Regions from separate parts of the Cytobacillus sp. MT66 genome, predicted to be linked through region 4. Evidence: riboswitches for the same ligand, from Rfam matches in the RefSeq annotation. Region 4 holds a riboswitch; each other region holds the start of a gene.
What was found. Region 4 has a riboswitch for cyclic di-GMP ahead of folE (GTP cyclohydrolase I FolE). Riboswitches for the same ligand answer to the same signal wherever they lie in the genome.

Region 1: another riboswitch for cyclic di-GMP. It lies ahead of AC1Q59_RS12445 (putative bifunctional diguanylate cyclase/phosphodiesterase); the one in region 4 lies ahead of folE (GTP cyclohydrolase I FolE).
Region 2: another riboswitch for cyclic di-GMP. It lies ahead of AC1Q59_RS21515 (HNH endonuclease); the one in region 4 lies ahead of folE (GTP cyclohydrolase I FolE).
Region 3: another riboswitch for cyclic di-GMP. It lies ahead of AC1Q59_RS10240 (anti-repressor SinI family protein); the one in region 4 lies ahead of folE (GTP cyclohydrolase I FolE).

What each region holds. Positions count from the first base shown of each region.
Region 1 covers NZ_JBXAFB010000006.1:76,913-82,355, reverse strand. Annotated here, with positions in the region: gene trpB (tryptophan synthase subunit beta) at 1-80, shown strand, start outside; gene AC1Q59_RS12455 (alkaline phosphatase D family protein) at 369-1,979, shown strand; partial or broken gene AC1Q59_RS12450 (GGDEF domain-containing protein) at 2,127-2,654, opposite strand; cyclic di-GMP riboswitch class I at 3,030-3,117, shown strand; gene AC1Q59_RS12445 (putative bifunctional diguanylate cyclase/phosphodiesterase) at 3,203-4,837, shown strand; gene AC1Q59_RS12440 (methyl-accepting chemotaxis protein) at 4,922-5,443, opposite strand, start outside.
Region 2 covers NZ_JBXAFB010000017.1:23,925-29,367, reverse strand. Annotated here, with positions in the region: gene AC1Q59_RS21535 (NAD(P)H-dependent flavin oxidoreductase) at 1-900, opposite strand, end outside; gene AC1Q59_RS21530 (DNA-3-methyladenine glycosylase) at 1,171-1,767, shown strand; gene AC1Q59_RS21525 (YfiT family bacillithiol transferase) at 1,943-2,452, shown strand; partial or broken gene AC1Q59_RS21520 (hypothetical protein) at 2,834-3,030, shown strand; cyclic di-GMP riboswitch class I at 3,286-3,372, shown strand; gene AC1Q59_RS21515 (HNH endonuclease) at 3,499-4,395, shown strand; gene AC1Q59_RS21510 (hypothetical protein) at 4,507-5,358, shown strand; gene AC1Q59_RS21505 (hypothetical protein) at 5,360-5,443, shown strand, end outside.
Region 3 covers NZ_JBXAFB010000004.1:377,848-383,290, forward strand. Annotated here, with positions in the region: gene AC1Q59_RS10220 (MFS transporter) at 1-396, opposite strand, end outside; gene AC1Q59_RS10225 (MarR family winged helix-turn-helix transcriptional regulator) at 407-823, opposite strand; gene AC1Q59_RS10230 (anti-repressor SinI family protein) at 1,371-1,514, shown strand; gene AC1Q59_RS10235 (DUF5658 family protein) at 1,585-1,884, shown strand; cyclic di-GMP riboswitch class I at 2,127-2,206, shown strand; gene AC1Q59_RS10240 (anti-repressor SinI family protein) at 2,308-2,457, shown strand; gene AC1Q59_RS10245 (helix-turn-helix domain-containing protein) at 2,559-2,882, opposite strand; gene mnmH (tRNA 2-selenouridine(34) synthase MnmH) at 3,041-4,099, opposite strand; gene AC1Q59_RS10255 (DUF1128 domain-containing protein) at 4,304-4,531, opposite strand; gene AC1Q59_RS10260 (low molecular weight protein-tyrosine-phosphatase) at 4,688-5,155, shown strand; gene AC1Q59_RS10265 (YtxH domain-containing protein) at 5,175-5,443, shown strand, end outside.
Region 4 covers NZ_JBXAFB010000025.1:15,160-20,602, forward strand. Annotated here, with positions in the region: gene AC1Q59_RS23710 (flagellar assembly protein A) at 1-910, shown strand, start outside; gene AC1Q59_RS23715 (STAS domain-containing protein) at 929-1,249, shown strand; cyclic di-GMP riboswitch class I at 1,264-1,348, shown strand; gene folE (GTP cyclohydrolase I FolE) at 1,422-1,991, shown strand; gene AC1Q59_RS23725 (6-carboxytetrahydropterin synthase) at 2,006-2,824, shown strand; gene AC1Q59_RS23730 (SDR family oxidoreductase) at 2,828-3,529, shown strand; gene AC1Q59_RS23735 (ATP-binding protein) at 3,545-4,501, shown strand; gene AC1Q59_RS23740 (alpha/beta hydrolase family protein) at 4,488-5,443, shown strand, end outside.

The sequences.
Region 1 (5,443 bases), on a different contig from region 4:
AGGATGATACCATTATTATTAATTTATCTGGTCGCGGAGATAAAGATGTGGACCAGGTCTTCCATATGTTAAATAAATAAGAATAGAAAAATGAACTGACTCAAACTGTCATGAATGCGACTAGTTTGAGTCAGTTTTTTTATAAGATACCCAGCTTCCCTTTTACAGCGCCTCATCCATTGTAAAAAACATCTAATACTTTCCACTTATTCCCCTCCGCTCTATCACTACTTTTATCACAAATTTTATTCTTAATGATTCCTACCAATCTATCATTTTCCATCGATTTACATTTTATTTACGTAATCTACAAATTATCTAAATAATCGCAATCTACACTGATGGTGAACGACAAAGGAGGATGGAAAATGAGAGAATTTGACAAGAACCGGAGAAATTTTTTAAAAAACACTGGAAAAGGTGTAGGAATTGCCCTTGGTGCTGCTATTGCCAGTTCAGTCCCTTTTAACACGGCTTCTGCGGCAGAACCCAATCAACCTAGTCAGTCAAACAAACTTCAATATCCATTTACTTTAGGGATTGCTTCAGGAGACCCGCTACCTGACGGCGTGGTTCTATGGACAAGACTTGCCCCGGATCCATTAAATGGCGGCGGCATGGATAACCATCCTGTTCCCGTACAATGGGAGGTTTCTCTTGATGCTACTTTTCAAAATGTCGTCATGAGAGGAAATGAGATTTCCAAACCACAGCTTGGTCACTCTGTACATATTGAAGTGGAGGGATTAGAACCTTCTACTTGGTATCATTATCGTTTTAAGGCGCATGATCACATCAGCCCAACAGGTAAAACAAAAACCGCCCCTGCCTATAACAGTACGGTGGATCATCTCAACTTTGCTTTTGTTTCCTGCCAAAACTGGCCCGTAGGCTTTTACACGGCCTATCAACACTTAGCCAAGGATGATCTTGATTTAGTTGTTCATCTTGGTGACTATATTTACGAGGGAAAACACAGTTCAAAGGTTCGACCAACTGATTATTCTGCTCCGGAAACCTATACACTTGATGATTATCGTAACCGCTATGCTCTTTATAAATTAGATAGTGACCTGCAGGCAGCACATGCAAACTTCCCATGGATTGTTACATTTGATGATCATGAAGTGGATAACAACTACGCAGGAGACATTCCTCAAGATCCGCAGAAGCAATCAAAAGAGGATTTCTTAGCAAGAAGAGCTGTCGCTTACCAAGCCTACTACGAACATATGCCAATTCGCCGTACTTCCCTGCCAAATGGAAGTGACATACAATTGTACCGTCGTTTATCTTTTGGTAACTTAGTAGAATTCAATGTCCTGGATACACGTCAGTACAGAGATGATCAAGCCAATGGAGATGGCTGGAAAGTGCCTACTCCGGAATCAGAGGATCCAAACCGCACCCTATTAGGTGAGCAGCAAGAACAATGGCTGCTAAATGGACTGGCTGCGTCACAAACGAAATGGAAAGTACTAGCACAACAAGTATTTTTCGCTCACCGTGATGGTGATTTTGATCCAGGAGAAGAATATGTAAGTATGGATGCTTGGGATGGCTATCCAGCTGCCCGTCAGCGAATTACAGACTTTTTAGCAGAAAAGGATATTAAAAACACCGTCGTCCTTACTGGGGATGTTCATACGAACTGGGCAAATGAAATCAAAGTAGACTTCCATGACCCGAATTCAGAAACAGTAGCCGTAGAGTTTGTCGGGACTTCGATTACGTCTAATGGTGACGGATCGGATGTGAATAACAATACCGCACAATACTTAAAAGAAAACCCGCATATTAAGTTTTTCAATAACTATCGCGGCTATGTACGCTGTAAACTGACACAAAACACATGGCAAACCGATTATCAAGTCATTCCATATGTAACAAGACCGGGAGCCCCGATTAGTACACGTGCTTCGTTTGTGGTTGAAGACGGGAAACCAGCGTTGAAGCAACTAACCGCTACACCTTTATAAGGATAAAATTTAGAGAGTGATCAGCTGATCACTCTCTGCAATATTTTTGAAGATATCCCGGATAGGAATTTATAACCGATTTATACGATTGGGGATTTTCAAACAAATCTACAGGCTTTCGGACAAGGTGCCTGTCCCTGTGTCCTCTTACTTACACCCTTTTGTGCCATTTTCGTTTTTGCTTTGTTTGTGTTTAAATTTATGTTTATACATTTTTTTATCGGCTAATTTCGCTAATTCTTCCAGTCGTTTGCCATCATCCGGGTATACTGAGCGTCCAATAGATATAGAAAGATTAATGCTTTTTTACGTTGAAAAGTTTTCTAAATTCTTTTTAATTCTATTTAAAATCGCTTCGGTAGATATAACCTCTTTATTAGGAATGATTAGGAAGAACTCATCTCCTCCCCATCTGGCAACGATATCCATCTTTCTTGTATTTCTAGTAAGTGCTTTAGAAACAGCTTGAATAGCTAAATCCCCAGCTTCATGACCATAGGTATCATTAATTTCCTTAAAATCATCTATGTCTAGCAAGAAGATGTTTAATTTCTGGCCATTTAATTTTTGTGTTATTTCCGGAAAAGCACTATGGACGAATCTTCTATTATAAACCTTACTTAAGAAGTCCCTTTCTGTTAAAAATTTCAGTTTTTCAAAGTTTACCTTGATCAAATAGGTTAATACCAGCTGTAAAAAGATTGGAATAATTAAAAGTGTTATTCTTAACCAATTCTTTTTATAAGTTTCGTAGTTGATATAATCATAAACTACGAAAAGCAAACTAAAGAAAATAATCATAATAAGAAGAATAATAATTTTTCTGATAGAATGTCACCCTTACTATTAATGTCTAACAATAAAAAGAATAGAACATTTCACTTTAAAGTTGATAGGTATTTTATCACAATTTTACCCTTACAAACATGTAGAAAACAATCGAAAAATATCGAAATTTGTATTTTTTAGGTGAATAATCAATTAATATATGGTAGCATTTACCTAGACTATAATCCATGGAACCAAACTTATTCATATTTAAAAATATAAATTAGTTAAAGGCAAATTTATCGAAAGGTAAAGACGCAAAACTAAAGGGGCTTCGATCAATGTCAGATCATGCCAGCCAGTTACCGATAATAAGAAGAGACTAATCGGTTTTCGTTTAGTCTCTTCTTCATTATCCAGAATTTCTAAATACGGAAAATCGAGGATGGTGCAATATGGTAGTAAAGAAGGATCTTATAGGGGTAGATGAAGCAATTGATTATTTCATTAACCATGATGCATTGACGGGTTTATCCAACCGTCATCATTTTTTTAAGCATTTAAAGGAAGTCTTACAAAAAGAAACAACTAAGTCTGCAGCTGTATTGTTCTTTGACCTAGACAGGTTTATGGTCATTAATGACTCGTTAGGCCACGAGATTGGTGACTTGTTATTAAAAGAAGTTGCTCAACGGTTAATCAATTGTTTAGACCAAGCTGATACCTTGGCACGAAATGGTGGAGATGAATTTCTTGTATCCCTTATCAATCTGAATCATAAAGAAGTAATGGATACCATGGAAAGAATCCTTACTTGTTTTGACGAACCGTTCATTGTTGATTGCTATGAAATTTATTCTTCACCAAGTATTGGAGTTAGCTTCTATCCACATGATGGAAAAGATATTGACTCCCTAATTAAAAAAGCCGATGTAGCTATGTATCATGTAAAAAATAATGGCAAGAATAACTTTCAATTTTATCGTTCAAATCAAACAGATCACATACATAATAAATTAGAAATTGAAGTGAATCTGCATAAGGCAATAAATAATAATGAATTCTTTCTGCAATATCAGCCCAAAATGGATCTTTTCACTGGAAAAATGATGGGAATGGAAGCACTTATCCGTTGGGATCATCCGGAAAAAGGAATGGTTTCCCCAGGGGAGTTTATTCCGCTTGCAGAGGAGACTGGCCTCATTATCCCAATTGGGGAATGGGTATTACGAACAGCATGTAAACAGTATAGGGCCTGGCAGGATCAGGGACTTCCACCATTTATTATTTCCGTTAATTTATCTGGCCGGCAGCTCTATCAGCCTAACTTCGCTCAAATTGTTAAATCTGTTCTAGAAGAAACAGGGTTAGATGCAGAATACCTAGAACTTGAAATTACCGAAAGTACCTTAATGGATATCCCTCAAGGATTAAAAGTACTTAACGAATTAAAGACCCTTGGTGTAAAAATCAGTTTAGATGACTTTGGAACTGGTTATAGCTCTCTTAATTACCTAAGAATATTCCCGATTGATGTTTTAAAAATTGATCAATCGTTTGTAAGAAACTCAACCCAAGATTCCACTGATGCAGCCATTGTTAAAACCATTATTACCATGGCTCATCAGCTAGAAATGCAGGTGATTGCTGAGGGGGTGGAATCAAAAGACCAATTAGTCTTTCTTCAACGAAATCATTGTGATGGTGCTCAAGGCTATCTTTTCAGCAAGCCTCTGCCGCCAGAGGAGATTGCACAAAGACATAGGGAAATGGAAGAAATACTCCTTACTTCAGGTATTCAAAGAGAACTTTCCAATCATCAGCCGCTAGAAAATGTATTAGAATTAACTAGGCTAGAACTGGCAGAAAACTCAGAGCTTAAAAAATCTGATAATAGGGTGTGTAAAACTGAAAAGCCTAGCGGATTGAGTCAAATAGCCTCAGGGGTTGCCCATGGAATACGAAATCCTTTGTTATCTATCAAAAACACCCTCCAAATCATGCAAAAAGATCTTGGTAAAGCAAACGATATTGATAACATACTTGCGGAAATAGATAATATCGAAAAAATTATTAATGAGTTATTGTAAAAAATGCCAATATCTTGAGGACCTAAACAGTGAAAAAAAAGAAGCGCTCATTATTATTTGCTTAATGAGAGCTCCTTTTCCTATTTAATATTTAAATGTCGAAATTAATTCCTGCAATTCCTCAGCCATTGATGCTAATGCCTTGGATGAGGATGAGATTTCTTCCATCGTTGCGAGCTGCTCCTCTGTTGATGCGGCAACCTCTTCAGAAGTTGAGGCATTCCCTCTTGCAATACTAGCTAGTATATTTACACTTTCAGATACCTCTTGAATAGCCGATAACGTTTCCTGCGACGTAGCAGAGATCCCATCCATTTGCGGAGTAATTTCTTTAGTACTCTTAAGAATAAGATCAAATTTTTCTATAGCCTCATTAGAAACCCTAACGCCTGACTGCACATCATTAGTCACACGGGCCATCACCTGAACAGCACTTTCTGTATCCTGTTGAATCCCCTGAATGATGTTAAGAATTTCCTTTGCGGACTGTTGAGATTGTTCAGCAAGTTTTCTTACTTCATCTGCGACTACCGCAAATCCTTTCCCGTGTTCCCCAGCACGAGCTGCTTCAATGGCAGCATTAAGAGAGAGAAGGTTGGTTTGTTC
Region 2 (5,443 bases), on a different contig from region 4:
AAGGATTTCGTTTATTTCATGCACTCTTGCACCCGCAAATACAAGCCCATTCTCGCAATCCCCTTCCATGGATGTTATTAAAGAATCCATTGTACAAAAGCGATATGAGCAATCTTTAAGGCAATCAATACACTTCTTGATTTTCACCTTTTTATCATCAGATATTAGTTCAGTAAAATGGTTCTTAATCGCACGGCCTTCCAAGCCCACCGTCGTCTTTACCATTACCGTATCTTCTTTCCCTGCATGTACATATTTTTCCTTAAACGATAATGGTGCGTCACATTCATTACTGGCAACAAATCTTGTTCCCATTTGAACCCCAGAAGCTCCCAATCGAATGGCACGGGCAAGATCCTGTCCATTCATAATCCCCCCAGCAGCAATGACGGGAATTTTAACGGCATCAACCACCTCTGGCAATATATCAAACAATGGCCGCTCAGTACCAAGATGCCCACCAGCCTCATTACCTTCTACAACAACGGCGGAGGCACCAAGACGTTCCGATATTTTTGCAAGCCTTGCTGAAGATACAATGGAGATAACCGGTATGCCAGATTCTTTGCCCCAGCTATACATATCTCTTGATATACCTGCTCCTGAAATAATAAAATCAACCTTTTCCTCAATGGCTACTTTCATTTTTTCAGCAAAATCATTCATCGCAAAAAGAACGTTCACTCCAATATAGCCGCCATCCTGAATGGATTCTTTCGCCTTTCTTATGTGAAATCGCAACTCATCGAAACTAATTCCAGTTCCTGAAATAATCCCAATTCCCCCGGCGTTTGCTACAGCGGAAGCAAGTCCGCTTAGAGAAATACCTACTCCCATTCCACCTTGCATAATGGGAAACCTAGGCGTCATATGCCCAATTTTTAATTGTTGAAAGCTCAAAATAATACCCCCAATTCATCATTATAGTTATCCCCCAAGCTAATTCTAACGACTTGAAAACAAATGAATAGTTACAAATATAATGCCTGATCCTAAATGTAGATAATAATTTTGTGGTTGTCACAAAACATTCAAATTTTCGTGATTCCTATAACGCTTATTATTGTTATTACAGCACAAGGTGAAATGACCCATGGGCATATTCATTACATAAGCGGAATTGTTTGGGCGAAAAATAGGTGCGAACTACAGGAAAAGGAGAAATACCTGATGAAGCCACTGGAAAAAAGTTTTTATAATCAACCAACACTAGAACTTGCAAAAGCACTGCTTGGATGTCTTCTAATTAAAGAAACTTCTGAGGGAACGGCATCAGGTATCATTGTTGAGACAGAGGCATATATGGGACCCGATGATCGTGCGGCACATAGCTTTGGCGGGCTACGTACAAAACGAACTGAAATTATGTTTGGTGAACCCGGGGTTGCCTATACGTATTCCATGCACACCCATTGTCTTTTAAACGTGGTAAGCGCTGAAATTGGGCAGCCTCATGCCGTTCTAGTTAGGGCATTGGAACCCTTTTCTGGAAAAGAATTAATGGCTAAAAGGAGGCCAAAAGCAAAAAATGAAATCGAATGGACTAATGGCCCAGGTAAACTGACAAAGGCACTTGACATTACAATGGCTGACTATGGCCATCCACTTGATCAATCCCCACTTTGGATAGCAAAAGGAACGGACATTGAACTTGAAAATATCGCTTCCGGTCCAAGGATTGGCATCCAGAATACCGGTGAGGCTGTCCATTATCCCTGGCGTTTTTGGATTTCTGGGAACAAGTTTGTTTCTCCAAAAACCCGATAGTTCTCATGTTTATAAAAAAAGGAATTGGTAACTGGATGAGGCTGATACCATTCAACAAATGGGCCATTTAATTGAATAAGCTATTAAATGGCAATGTTGTTTGTTGAAATGATACAATTAAAGAAATTACTTTAATGGTCAAAATATTATGAAATAAGGGAAAAGGGGATTGACAATGGATGTAAGATACCCAATTGGGAAACTACAAGTTCCTGAAAAAGTAACATTAGAAAATATTCAAGAATGGCTAAAGGAAATTGAAACTTACACGATTCGATTAAGAGAAACTGTTGACTCCCTAAGTGATGAGGAATTAAGCAGAACGTATCGTGAAGGTAGCTGGACAGTCCGCCAACTTGTTCATCACATTGCAGATTCTCAGTTGAATATGTATCAACGGTTGAAGCTGGCTTTAACAGATGACAATCCAACAGTACCTGCTTTTGATGAAGAAAAGTGGGCGATTCAACCGGATACAAAGCTTCCTGTAGAAAGTTCTATTAAAATGTTAGAAGGTATAAATGAGCGCATCGTATCTTTAGGAAATAGCTTAACTGAAGAACAATTAGATCGAGCTTTTAATCACAAGATAAACGGTAAAATAACAGTTGCAGCAAAAGTAGCAAAATTATCCTGGCACGAAGAGCATCACTTAGCCCATATAAAAATTGCATTATCAAAATAATACAATATATATAAATAAGAAATAGTTACAAAAGTTTTATGCAACTAAATGGTGCTTTTTTTCAATATCACGAACTATAAATAAGCCGAAAATATGCATATTTTCGGCTTATTTATATTCAAAAACATACTGCCATAAACAGTATTTTTAATTGCCAAATACACAAATGATCTATCCAAACGGTACAGGTTTAAGTCCTTTAAATCGGGATATGGTTATTACTCTTTTTTTAGCCTCGATTGGCTTTGCAAAAGACAAGTTCCTATAATGATTTATCACCTAAGTGGGATGTTAAGGCTGCTGAGTACCGGGAGGATTATTAAGCATCGCGAATAGCAGCTGTAAATTAGTTTATTACAATTTAATTATGTAAACAAACCGACAGTAGCGTTATTTAGTGAATCACAATCAAGATTCTCATTAACTGTAAAAAGAGAAAACAAAGGACAATTTGAAAATCTATGGCCGGAAGCGAGCCAAATCGGCTGGGTAACGAACGATGGGAAAATGATGTATATGTAACCGGTGAACAATTAATGGAGGATACCGTTTATGAACATCATAAACTTTGGAGTTAAGCTATTCCTATGTTAGTAGGGCAAAATAAATTAGTTCTAGAAAGTTTCGTCAAATTCTGGATAGGCAATACCCTCAACTTTTGCTCCATTTAGTAAGGCAATAAAAGAAAACTCAAAGAAGCTTTTCATAAGTATAGCAAACTTATGGGAGCTTCTTTTGTTTATAGTAGTTTGAAAAAAATGATCACCGACAAAAAACGATATACTTCATTGTTGTGTTTATAGTAAAATAGTAATGTGAATATAGACATAAAAATCTGATAAAGGCAAACTTATCGAAAGGTAAGGACGCAAAGCTACGAGTCTAAAATCCTATTGGATAATGATAGTCGGGTTGCCAATACAAAAATAGCAGTATATGACTAGTTGGCTATCCCTATAACATTTGGGATAGCTGTTTTTTTTATTAATACGTTGGAAGCTTTTATAAACGATTGGTATTGTCCTTAAATAATGGAGGAATAGGTTATGAGAGTATTTCGTAATATTGGAAAGGGTATTGGAACTGTCGGAGGAGGATTAATCGGCGGTTCTGTTAAAGTAGTTGGAAAAGCTGTAGGCAGTAAGTGGAAAGGTACTGGTGAATGGTTAGAGGACGTTGGAGATAGTGTTCAATCTGCTTCTAAAATAGCTTTAGACAATGCAGGACAGTTTGTAGATGGAGCGGTTCAAGGTACATATGGTGCTATTAAAAAAGATGAGTACTATAAACAAAAAGGTTTAAATGATTTAAAGGATTCCACAGGTAAAACGATAAAGGGAATTGGTTCTGCTCTAAAATACACAGCTAATAATGCTGGCAGCACCTATAAAGGATTTAGAAGTGGAGATAAAGAGCAAGCAATAAAAGGACTGAAGAATCTTGGTAAAGTAGTAGCTGTGTCAGGTCTTGCCATCGGTGTAGTAGATTTAGTAGATGGAGCAGATATCATAGAAGCAGAGGAAATTGAAACTAGGAATGATCATTTAAGCGGGTATGAACTTCCAGAAACAGGAGTACCTTTCGTTGAAAAAACAGTTGATCTACCAAATGGACAAGTTGTTGAAGGTACATTCCCTGTATTTGATGAAACTTTCAATGTCATGATTGCAGAAGAATTGTATTTAGAAGGTGATGATGTTCATTTTGAAGTAGCTAATGATACATTGTATCAGGCTATTATAGAGAATCCGGACCTTGCCAATGAACTAGGTTTCTCACAAGCTGAAGTCCAAGGTCTAGCAAACGGACAAACACCGGAAGGATATACTTGGCACCATAACGAGGAACCGGGTCTTTTGCAGTTAGTAGATGAAGAGTCCCATGCTCAAACTGCACATACAGGTGGCCGAGCAATTTGGGGCGGTGGAAGTGAAAATCGGTAATACTAATAGAGAAATTATGCTTATAAGGGTTAAGCTAGGTTAATAAATAGATTTAGCAGAAAAATACTTTATATTTTGACCTTGGTTCTATAAAAAAAGGAGAAATTATCAATGTTAAATAGCTCATTAAAAAAAGAAGCGGTAAGAAAACTACAAAATGCTTTATATAAATATGAGAAGTCTTCTAACGACTTACAAAATAATGCGATTAAATTGCATAATGCAAGAAATTATGCAGAGGATGTAATTCAAAAAGTTGAAGATTATATAAATACTTTGGCCAACACTCCAAAAGAGTTTGACAAAACTTTCGAAGAAGTCCATGTAAATCTTGCAAGCTTTAAGGCACTTAGCGAAATCTCGTATGATGAAAAAGAAATGATTAAGTTAGCAGGTGGAGGTACAGCAGCGGGTGTTGCGGCAGGGGTAGCTACAGCGGCACTTGCTCCAACAGCAGCAATGGCGATTGCTACTACTTTCGGAACTGCATCAACAGGAGCAGCTATTTCAGGTTTAACAGGAGCAGCAGCTACTAATGCAGCTTTAGCTTGGTTAGGTGGCGGGGCTTTAGCAGCAGGTGGTGGCGGAATGGCCGGGGGAAGTGCCTTACTAGCATTAGCAGGCCCTATTGGTTGGGGGATTGGTGCAGCTAGTATAGCGGCAGGTGGTTTCTTTGCAAGCAAAAAGAATAAGGAAGCCGCTATCAAAGCAGATAAGGAACGAGTTGAAATTGTAAAGGCAATGAAAGTACTTGACGCTACATCTACAGAGATTACCAACTTGAACTCTTTTACACAAACATTAGCTACTAACTTAGAACAAAGTTTGATTTCATTTATTAGTAAAACGAAAAATGTAAAGTCTTTCACTGACTTTTCACAGGATGAACGTAATTTGTTAAGAGCCATAATCAATAACACAGAAAGTTTATCAGCGTTATTTATGAAGGAAGTTGGCAAGTAAGATGTCCACAAATGTTTGGAAAGACCAGATTACTGCAGCAGGAGTAGATGGGTTTAACCAATGGAAGAGTCAATCCATCGCTAAA
Region 3 (5,443 bases), on a different contig from region 4:
TTTTCGCTCATCAGGAATAATATCTGCGACAATCGCACCGGTGGCCGTTGTTGCCATGCCAAAACCGATTCCGTGAACAAAGCGCAAAGCAAGCAGCAGCGGAATCGAATCCGTCCAAAAATAAAGTAAGGATGCAACGGCAAAAATAATTAAAGCAGCCAGCAAGATTTTCTTTCGCCCATATTCATCAAGCCATTTGCCAGTAAATGGCCGGCAAAGAACTGCGGCAATCAAGAACATGGAAACGATGAGTCCGACTTGTGTTTCATCTCCATGTAAATCATCCATTACATAGATGGGCAATGTTGTCAGTAAGATATAAAACCCAATAAAAAGAAAAAAGCTGGTGAACGAGATACTTAGAAAGTCTTTCGTCCATAATGGTTGTTTCTTCATGCTGTTCCTCCTATAAATTTTCCTTCATTTTTTCAATAAATAATAGCATTGAATGAATTTCTTCATCCTCAATCGTTTTTAGAACTCTCGACTCGCATGCTCTGACTGCCTGATGCCATTCTTCATATTTATTCATGGCAGCTTCTGTTAGAACGATCTGCTTTTCCCGTTTATCAGCACCGACCAGTTTTGTAATCCACCCTGATTTTTCAAGACGGGCAATCGTTCTTGTCATTGTCGGTGCTTCAACGCCTAAATACTGTGCTAGCGTTTTTTGTGTAGAGGATCCATTTGTTTTTATGAGATAAATGATTGTCCATTGAGCAGAATAGAGGCCGAGCGGGATAAGTGCTTCGTTGAGAGCCTTAGAAAAATGCCTGGAAAACTGGTTGAGGGAGTGAAGAAGCTGTGTTTGGTTGCTTTCCATTAAATCACCTATATTTAAATTAGTTACCTAGCTAATTATATGCACTTTCGATCAGTTTGTCTAGACTAATGTTCAAAAAATGTTCACTTGATTTTTTGAAAGTGTTTACATAAAAAATCCAAGCCTTTTATTATATAAATTTTATAAATAATACATAATATTAAGAAAATGAGAGGAATTAAGAGTAAATGAATGAAAAACGTTCAATATAAAGAACGAATGTGAGAATTTCGATTTTTATCATAACAGAACATTTGGACTATACTCATCTTAATAGTTCTTTTAAAAGAACAACCTAATCAGGGTGGTGAAAAAATGTATCAAAAAAACTGCGATAAATGTCAACGGCCATCATTCGGCAGCAGTGAATATGGGGCCTGGCATTGTCCTGTATGCGGAAACGATTTAACGAAATATCCCTTCCTCGATGCAATGACACTTGAGAGAATTCATGTAAATGCTATTCCGTTTCAAAGGAAGATAGATTGCTATAAAGAACAAATCAAATCACTATGCTTGTGGACATTTTCAAAAGGGGATGGGACGGTTGGAGACAAAGGTCATCGCAAAGGAATTAGATAAGGAATGGATGCGGCTTATATTAGAAGCGAAAAAACAAGGAATTGAAAAAGAGGAAATTCGCAAATTTTTTTATAATGGGCAGGGAGAGGAGGCTAGTGAAAAATCATAGTAATTCCTGGGCGGGGATACTTTTTTTGAGTTACCTTATTTCAGTAACCGATTGATAATGGAGGACTTTCGTGAAAATCATTTTCCTTTATCTGGCTTTCTTGAACTTGTTTGATGGTGCAGTTACCTTCTGGGGACTCCAATCATCCATCATAACCGAATTCAATCCGCTTATGCATTCTCTCTACGATGTACATCCTGTGATTTTTCTTGTTTTTAAACTATGCTTGTCTTGTTTGTTGTTAGGATTTGTCGTTTTTAACCGGGTTCCATCGAATAGGCCTATAAGAGTTATATCCTTGGCAGCTTCGGTACTTTATACCTCTGTCATTTTTCTGCATGGGGTATGGATTTTTCAGTATATTGCGTAATCCTTGATAAAATAGACGACTTGTTTCCCTATTTTTCTGGCACCTTATAGGTTTTTATAATAATTTTCATTATTTAATCAATGAATTTTGACCTTTATGACAACCATATGTTGGAAATTGTCGATTAATCGGGGAAATTTGGGTTTAAAACATAGATTTATTTGACAAAAAGTAACACATTCAAACGTAAGCAAGCTAGTAAAATACAACTATGCAAAAAATACTATGCTTGTTTTTAAGGACACAGAAAATGGCAAACCCACTGAAAAATGGGGACGCAAAGTCACAGATCTAAGGTATAAGAGAAAGCTGGATCGGAAAATTGTCCTACATACATACACCGCAATTTTCTGGAGTACAGGAGATACATACTAAGATGGCTGGACTGCCTGGGATACGAATGGTATTTTGGGAGGGAATAGGTTGAATAATCTTAATGGACAAAATGAAGGACTTGACAGCGAATGGGTCCAGTTAATCATCGAAGCAAAGAATATGGGAATTGAAAAAGACGAAATAAGGGAATTTCTTTTAAAAAGTACGATTAATGAATTTAGCATTAAAACGAGTTAAATAAATATAAGAAATGAGAAGTGTTTCTTATGAGGGGGGTCTCTAAAAGAAATGCTTTTATTTTTACAATAAAAAAACAGAAGCATTGATAGGCTCCTGTTTTATTTCTTCTGATCAATTCTCCATTTATTAAATTCTAGAAATTCGCGGAACTGGTCTTTTGATACCCCTGAATTCATTGCTTCCTGGACAATGTTGATCCACTCTGAATCTAGCTCGTCTTTATTTGGCTGCTCGTGTATTAAATGATCAACGGGTACATTTAAGACGCCAGCGATTTTTTCAAGAAATTGTATTGAAGGGTTTGTTTGCAGGTTCCGTTCTAATGAACTTAAATAGGATTTGGCTACGCCAGCCCGTTCTGCAAGCTCGGATAACGACATTTTCTTTTCTTTACGCAAAGTTTTTACACGCTCACCGATCATCCAATCTCACACACCTTACTATTAATAATTATTCCTATTATATCAAAAAACAGTACGAAGTTCCATATTACGAACATAATATGTAAAATGTTCAGTATATTTCCTTATTTACCCGTTTTGTACGATTTGAAACCAATTTATATAAAAAAGTGCTCCGCTTAGTTTGCAAGAGCACTTTTTGATTCCACAAGCTTAATGATTTCCTCGGTTGCTGCATCCACATCATCTGCTTCAATATGATGGAATGGCTTTTCATATTCCAGCTGTTTGTGGGCATATCGCGGATCATAGTAGGATTCTAATAAAACCTTTATAAAGAGTCTAAAATCTTGATTTTCTAATGAATCATCTAATGCTTGAATAGCCTCTTTGTCTTTCATGCGCTTCCTGATAAAGGCATACCGTTCCTTAATGGTGTCAAGAAACCAATCCTCGTTTAAATATGGCTCAACATAGTCGCGGTGAATTCGCTCAATGCGCGTTTTTAGCGAAGCCTGCAGGTTGATGTTGATTCCATCTTGCTTCAAGTCAAGAAGGACGTCCGGCTGAACAACCTTTCCGATTCGCTTGCTTTCTGCTTCGATAAAGAAAAACGGTTTGTCCTTTATTTTTAGTAAAGTGTCAAAAAGCAGGGCATCGAAGGTTTTCTGACTGTGGCCCAGGTATTGCCCGTAGTAACCGAAGATGGATCCGCGGTGTGCAGCCATTCCTTCCAGGTCGATAACCGCCATGCCTTTTTCCGCTAGCTTATGAAGCACTTCTGTTTTTCCAACGCCCGTCATTCCATGAATGGAAATCGCCTTTTGCGGAACAAGATTGGGTATTGCTTCTAATATATACTGCCGGTAGGCGCGATACCCTCCGGTTAATCGTGTGGCTGAAAGGCCTGCGAATGATAAAAAGGTAGCAACCGATTTACTGCGCATGCCGCCGCGCCAGCAGTAAATAACTGGATGTCCGCCATCCTGCATTAAATCCCTAATTTTGCCGAGCATGTCTGGGATTTTTGCAGAGACAATCTCCATTGCCCGCCATTTCGCTACATCTGAACCTTCCTGTTTATAAATCGTCCCAATAAGGGCGCGTTCATCATTCGTAAATAATGGTACGTTGACTGCACCCGGAATATGAAATTCTTCAAACTCGCCAGGTGACCGAACATCAACCGGAATAGCCTTTTCCGTATGAATGAATTGATCAACACTTATTTCTCTCATATTTGGTGCCTCCATTTATCAGTTCCGTCTCGGAGATTGCACTCAGATATTTTTGGCAAAATCTGAGGCGTCCGACTCACAACTATACTATTGTAACTCTTTCTAGAAAAATTGTCTTTTGGAATTATTACCGGTTTGTCCAATTTTATAATGAATTATTCTTATACAAAAACAAAACAGCCCCCAAAAAGAGGCTGCGTCTGCTTACTTATTCTTCCTAAGATTGCCCAGTTCCTCGGCAATTGCCTGCATTTCATTCGGGCTGAAGGAGTTTTTTTTCATGACAAGATCGTAAATATCCTTTAACTCCTCGTACATTTCTTCATCAAAATGGGACGGTTTGATTGCTCCAAAGTTTAATACTTTTAGTTTTTCTTTAATTTTTTCAATCATATATTCAACATTTTCAACAGACTTTTGTGCTAAATCCACCCGAATTCCCCCTCTTAAATATGTACCGTCAGTTCTCTAGTATCCCCATCTTTCCATGTTATTCACAGATTGTCAACCATATTTAAAAGGTTTATGGTTAAAGGTTGCAGAAGATATCATTTTGAAAGAAAATGGTGGCAAGGAGGAATTTTATATATGATTAATGTTCTTTTTGTATGCCTAGGAAACATCTGCCGGTCACCGATGGCCGAAGCGGTGTTTCGTGACCTTGTAAAACGGGAAGGCTTGGAAAGTGAAATCACTGTTGATTCGGCCGGTACGGGAAATTGGCATGTCGGCAGTCCGCCGCACGAAGGGACTAGACAAATTTTAAAAAGATATAACATTGGTGCAGAGGGATTAAAGGCCCGGCAAGTTTCAGCAGATGATTTTCAAAGGTTTCAATACATAGTGGGGATGGATGCATCGAATATCCAAAATTTAGAAAATTGGCGAAAAGGGGAGACAAACACCAAAGTTGTTAAGCTTCTAGATTTTGCTGATGATGAAAGTAAAGATGTGCCTGACCCATATTTTACAGGGGATTTTGATGAAACATATGAGCTTGTGAAAAAAGGCTGTGAGGGGCTGTTAAAAGAGCTCAGGTCAAACCATAATATATAGGAAAGCGAGTGGAAAAAACATGGGGAAATCATTATTTTGGAAAGGCGTACTATACGGTGCTTTGGCTGGTGGCGCACTGAGCCTGCTTGATAAAGACACAAGAGAAACAGTAGCTTCAGGATGTAAAAAGGCAACGAAAGAGGTTACTCATTACGTAAAGAATCCTGGTGAAGCCATTGATCGGGCTAAAGAAATGTCGAACCAAATTAAAACAGCGATTGAACAGGTAAGTGAAGAAGTTTCCTTCATTGCAGAAAAAGTGGACGAGCTGAAAGAGACGACTCCATA
Region 4 (5,443 bases):
AGGAAATATTCGTTTTAAGGGAGATATAGAGGTTCGAGGGAATGTTGAAGAAGGGATGGCCGTAGAAGCTGAAGGTGAAGCTACCATACTTAAAAATGTGTACTCAGCCACCATTTCTGGAAAAAGTGGAATAATGATTCGGGGTAATGTGATTGGGAGTGTGATTTCAGGTGGTAACCAAAACATATATACTTCTGAAACTATTACTTGTTTTTCGACTGTCCAAGATCAAATGAACAAGATGATTTCATCCATTCACCAGTTAATGAATATGCCAGCTTTTAAAATTACAGATTACTCCAAAAGTGGGTTATTCCCACTTATCAAACTTTTGGTAGACAAAAAGTTCAAGACCCTCGTACGGTCTATTAATCAACTTATAGAATTAGGAAAAACATCAACCAACCTGTTAGATACTGAATGGGAATCTCTTATCGAACAACTAAGAATGTGTTTTATGTCCGCGGTTCCAAACGAACTTCACTCCCTTGAAAAAATTAAGGGTTTGTCAGACAAGATTGATCAAATAATTAAGAAATATAACCAAGAAATACAAGAATGTACGGTTGAACTGATGAATTCTCAAGGGAATACGATTTTCTCGAGCGGTGATGTGGTGATCCGCGGACAAGGTTGCTATAATTCCAAAATACATGCTATCGGCCATGTTAGTGTAAAAGGAGTTTTCCGAGGAGGAGAGATCTTTGCTCGGCAGGGGGCAACTATTAATGAATCAGGTTCCGATAGTGGTGTCACAAGTAAAATAATAGTGCCAAGCAGCGAAAACATTAAGATTGGTTTTGTTAGAGTTGGAACTGTTATTCAAATTGGTAAGAGTAAACATACCTTCCAGGAAGATCGTAGATATATAAATGCTCACCTAGATGAAAACGGAAGAATTATTTTTTAATTATAAGGAGAATTGATCATGTTTTCTTATAAACTTGAGGAAAAAGAGCAAACAATCACCATTTATTTTATGGGTGACTTAGATATAGAAGTAACTGAAATACTAGAGGAGGAAGTCATTCCTATTTTATCAGGGTACCAGAATGTTGAAATTGACTTTAATGAAGTACCATTTGTAGATTCCACTGGCATAGGATTGTTTATTAATCTGGTGGAAACCGTAAAAAGCAGTGAGACTAATAGTCAAATCGTGGTAAAAAATATTCAACAACCTATTAACGATATTTTCGAATTGGTTCAATTGAAAGATATCTTAATAGAAAAGGCAACTTTTCTGTAAATACAATATTTAATCTTCGATAATGGCAAACTTATTGAAAAATAAGGACGCAAAGCTACGGGTCTAAGGCAAGGATGCTAGGATCGCCGGGTTACCGAAAAGGTTGGTTAAGTACACTTACCAATCCTATGGTGAGTTTTTTTATTTTTAGAACATATTTGGAGGAATTCACATGGCAGTTGATTTAAATAATGACTTAGTAGAGCAGCATGTTCGCGGAATTTTAGAATTAATTGGGGAAGATCCAAATCGCGAGGGTTTATTAGATACACCAAAACGTGTGGCAAAAATGTATAAAGAAGTTTTTGCAGGAGTAGGCGTTCCTCCTGAAACGGCTTTAACGACTACCTTTGAGGAACAATATGAAGGAATCGTTGTTGTTAAGGATATTAACTATTATACCTTCTGTGAACATCATCTGATCCCTTTTTTCGGGAAGGCTCACATTGGTTACATTCCAAATGGGAGAGTAATAGGTTTAAGTAAATTTGCTCGCCTTGTTGAATTAGTCTCTAAACGTCCGCAGGTCCAGGAAAGAATGACACAACAAACTGCAGAAGCAATAATGAATGTCCTAAAACCAAAAGGTGTGATTGTCAGTATAGAGGGACAACATCTTTGCATGTGTGCCAGGGGTGTGAAAAAACCAGGAAGTGCAACGGTGACAACAGTAAAAAAGGGTGTATTCAAAGATGATGCTGCGTTAACGGAAGAATTTGAAAGGGCTCTTTTAAGAGATTAATAGGAGGAAAATCTATGCTCTATCTTTCAAGAAAAATGTATTTCTCTGCTGCTCATTTCTATCGAATTGACGATTGGAGCGAAAAGCAAAATCAAGAAGTGTTTGGCCTATGTGCAAATCCTCATGGGCATGGTCACGATTATACGCTAGAGGTTATGGTAAAAGGATCGTTAGACGCTAAGTCAGGCATTGTGGTCAATATTACGGATATCGATAAAGTTGTAAAGTCCTTCGTTCGTAAGGAATTAGATGGGAAGTTCTTAAATAAAGAAAATCCTTATTTTAAAGAAAACGTCCCGACAACTGAAAATATAACGGCGTACCTATGGGATTCCTTAGATGGAAAAATAGATGGCTGTGAACTCCATAAAATCAAACTAAGAGAAAATGATTTCTTATATTCAGAAAAGGAGAATGCTGAAATGGTTCGATTAACGAGAAAATATCATTTTTCCACTGCACACCGTTTACATAGTAGTCAATTAAGCGAAGAAGAAAATGTGGCCCTTTTTGGGAAGTGCAATAACCTTTATGGGCATGGTCATAACTACTATTTAGAGGTAACTGTAAGCGGAATACCTGACCCAGTTACTGGCATGATTGCGAACCTTTCAGAATTGGATCAGATCGTGGACGAAGAGATCATGAAAAAATTTGACCATAAACATTTAAATTTGGATACGGAAGAATTTGAAAACTTGAATCCAACCTCCGAAAACGTGGCAGTTGTGATTTGGGATTTACTTTCACCAAGAATTTCGAACCTTTTCAAAATCGGTTTGTATGAAACGGAAAAAAACTATTTTGAGTATTTCGGTCCAGGGGTGGAATGATTGATGGATAACCAAATGTCGTTAAAAGGAAAAACGATTGCCATTACTGGCTCTAGTAGGGGAATTGGGAAGGCTATTGCTGCCTCAATCGAACAATTGGGCGGGAATGTCGTCTTAGGGAGTAGAAGCAACACCTACTACTCTAATAAGAATGTTTTGAAGATGCCTTTGGATGTAACCAGTGAAGAATCGGTTAAGGATTTTTATGAAAAAGCTATTCAGCACTTTGGAAACGTCGATGTCTTAATCAATGCAGCGGGAGTGGGTGTTTTTTCAAGTGTGATTGATTCTTCAACAGAAGACTTTGACCAAATGATCAACGTAAATTTACGGGGCTCCTATCTAACTTGTAAGATGTTTGGAAGGTACATGGCTGAAAAACAGAGTGGGCATATCCTCAATTTAGTTTCAGTTGCCGGGACAATGGCTTTACCTGGAAACGGCGGGTATTCAGCTTCAAAATTCGGCCTGATGGGGTTAACGAAAGTCTTACAAGCTGAATTGCGTGGAAAAGGGGTCCAAGTGACAGCGGTGATTCCGGGTTCAGTCAAGAGCAGTTTTTGGGACAATATCGATCCCAAGCCTAATATGGATGACATGATTCCAGTTGAAAGTTTAGCAAACCATTTACTGTTTCTGATTAATCAACCGGCAGGGGCATTTGTTGATGAGATAACCATCATGCCGCCTCGTGGCATCTTGTAAGGAGGATTAATCCAGTTGAGACAGTTTTTTAGTAAGTTCAAAAAATCTGCTGAAAGCAAACCTACAGAGGTGCTGTCTCCACCTCCAGATTTATCTTACGAAGAAACCATCTTTAGAACGAAAAGGGGTTTTCTAGCTAGGAAAATTGGACAATATCTAGGACTGGATATAGCGGAACAGGACCAACTTTTTAATCGGTCACTCACTCAATCATCCTTTCTGCAAGATACAGGAGATGAACAAAAGAAGGAATGCATTCTTTTTCTATCCGATCAAATGCTGGATTGGAATAAACAACAAGAAGATATGATAGAAAAAATTAAAAAATTAAAGCTCCATATGAATCTACAAAATGCGATGTTGAAGGCCTATGAGATTCATAAAGATGAAATATTTATTCCATTGTCTAAGCCAAGGGAGCCAATGATAGAATGTGAAAAACACGCGGAGTGGAAAATTTATCGTGATGTCTTGGCAGCGGCCACCCAGGGTCAATTTTTACTGATAACTAGGGAAGAAATAGAACATTATAGGGATGGAAATGTACTCTGCGAAGGAGTAATTAAGGATAGTTCGGATATCCCAGCATGCCGAAATGAGGCTAGAATATGTTTCGAAGAAATGGATATTTATAAAGGGACAGTCATGAGCTGGTTATTAGTTTTATCGGAAGCCATTACAAACACTATTAAGCATGCAGAGGAAGGAAAAATGACCATCCTTGAAAATGAACAAACCAAAGAAATGACTTTTGTCATTGAGGATAAAGGGCCAGGATTTCCACTTGATGATCTTCCAAATAAAATTTTACGCACAGGATACTCTACGAAGAATTCTTTAGGACAAGGCTTTACTCTCATGATGAAGCTGGCGAAAAAAATCGCCTTATTTACCACACCTAAAGGGTCAACTCTGATATTAATCTTTGAGTCAAGCGATGAGAAAGAAGGGCGGATAAATGCAGTTGGTTAATAGGACAATTGAAAAGACGCTTTTGACAGTAAACTTATTTGATGGATTTTGGGACCGATGGCTAGTGCATGGAGTTCGAAAAGAGGATCTTTCTGCTTTGCGTAAGACGTATTTATCGAAGGAGCTCTGGGTTCAGGGATGGAAAAATCTTGCGGAGAAAAGAATGAAAGACGCTGAAACATTAAAGCTAAGGGGTTTTTCCAAAGACGCTGAAATCGCTTATCGAACTTCTGCTCTCTATTATCAGCTCATACAATGGCTTATTCCTGACCGTAATGAAGAAAAAAGAGATTGGCTGAGTAAAAGTTTGGATGTTGTCAAAGAAGCTGATCAATTATCACCTATACAAACAAAAAATGTTGAACTGGGTATCGATGAGCAATTTTACTATGGCAGGATTAGAATTCCTAGTAATCCCAGGGAAGTTATCGTCATTATTAACCCATTAGATTCTACGAAAGAAGAACTTTTCACTTATGAAATGGACTTTGCAGAAAAAGATTATATTACGTTTAGCTTTGATGGTCCCGGACAAGGACAGACCTATACAATGGGTGGAATTAAAGGAACGGTGAAGCGTTGGCAACGATTTGTAGATGGCGTTATCGAGTATGCCCATTTGCTGTTCCCTGATAAAAACATCTATTTATTTGGAACGAGCTCGGGTGCCGCTTGGGCGATATACGGAAGTTGTCATTCATTGGTATCTAAGGCAGTGGCAGTCTCGCCACCATTTCGAACAAATGATGTAAAAATGCCGGATTATTTTACAGAAAGAGTCCAGTTTGTTTCAGATGAAGAGATTATACCGCCTTATCATACCTTATCTTTGAAGTGTCCTGTTTTATTAGTACATGGGAAAAAGGATGTTATGGTGAAGGATGAAAGCATGTATCAGTTATTTCAAATGCTACCTGAGGGAAAAAAATTCTTGGAATACCC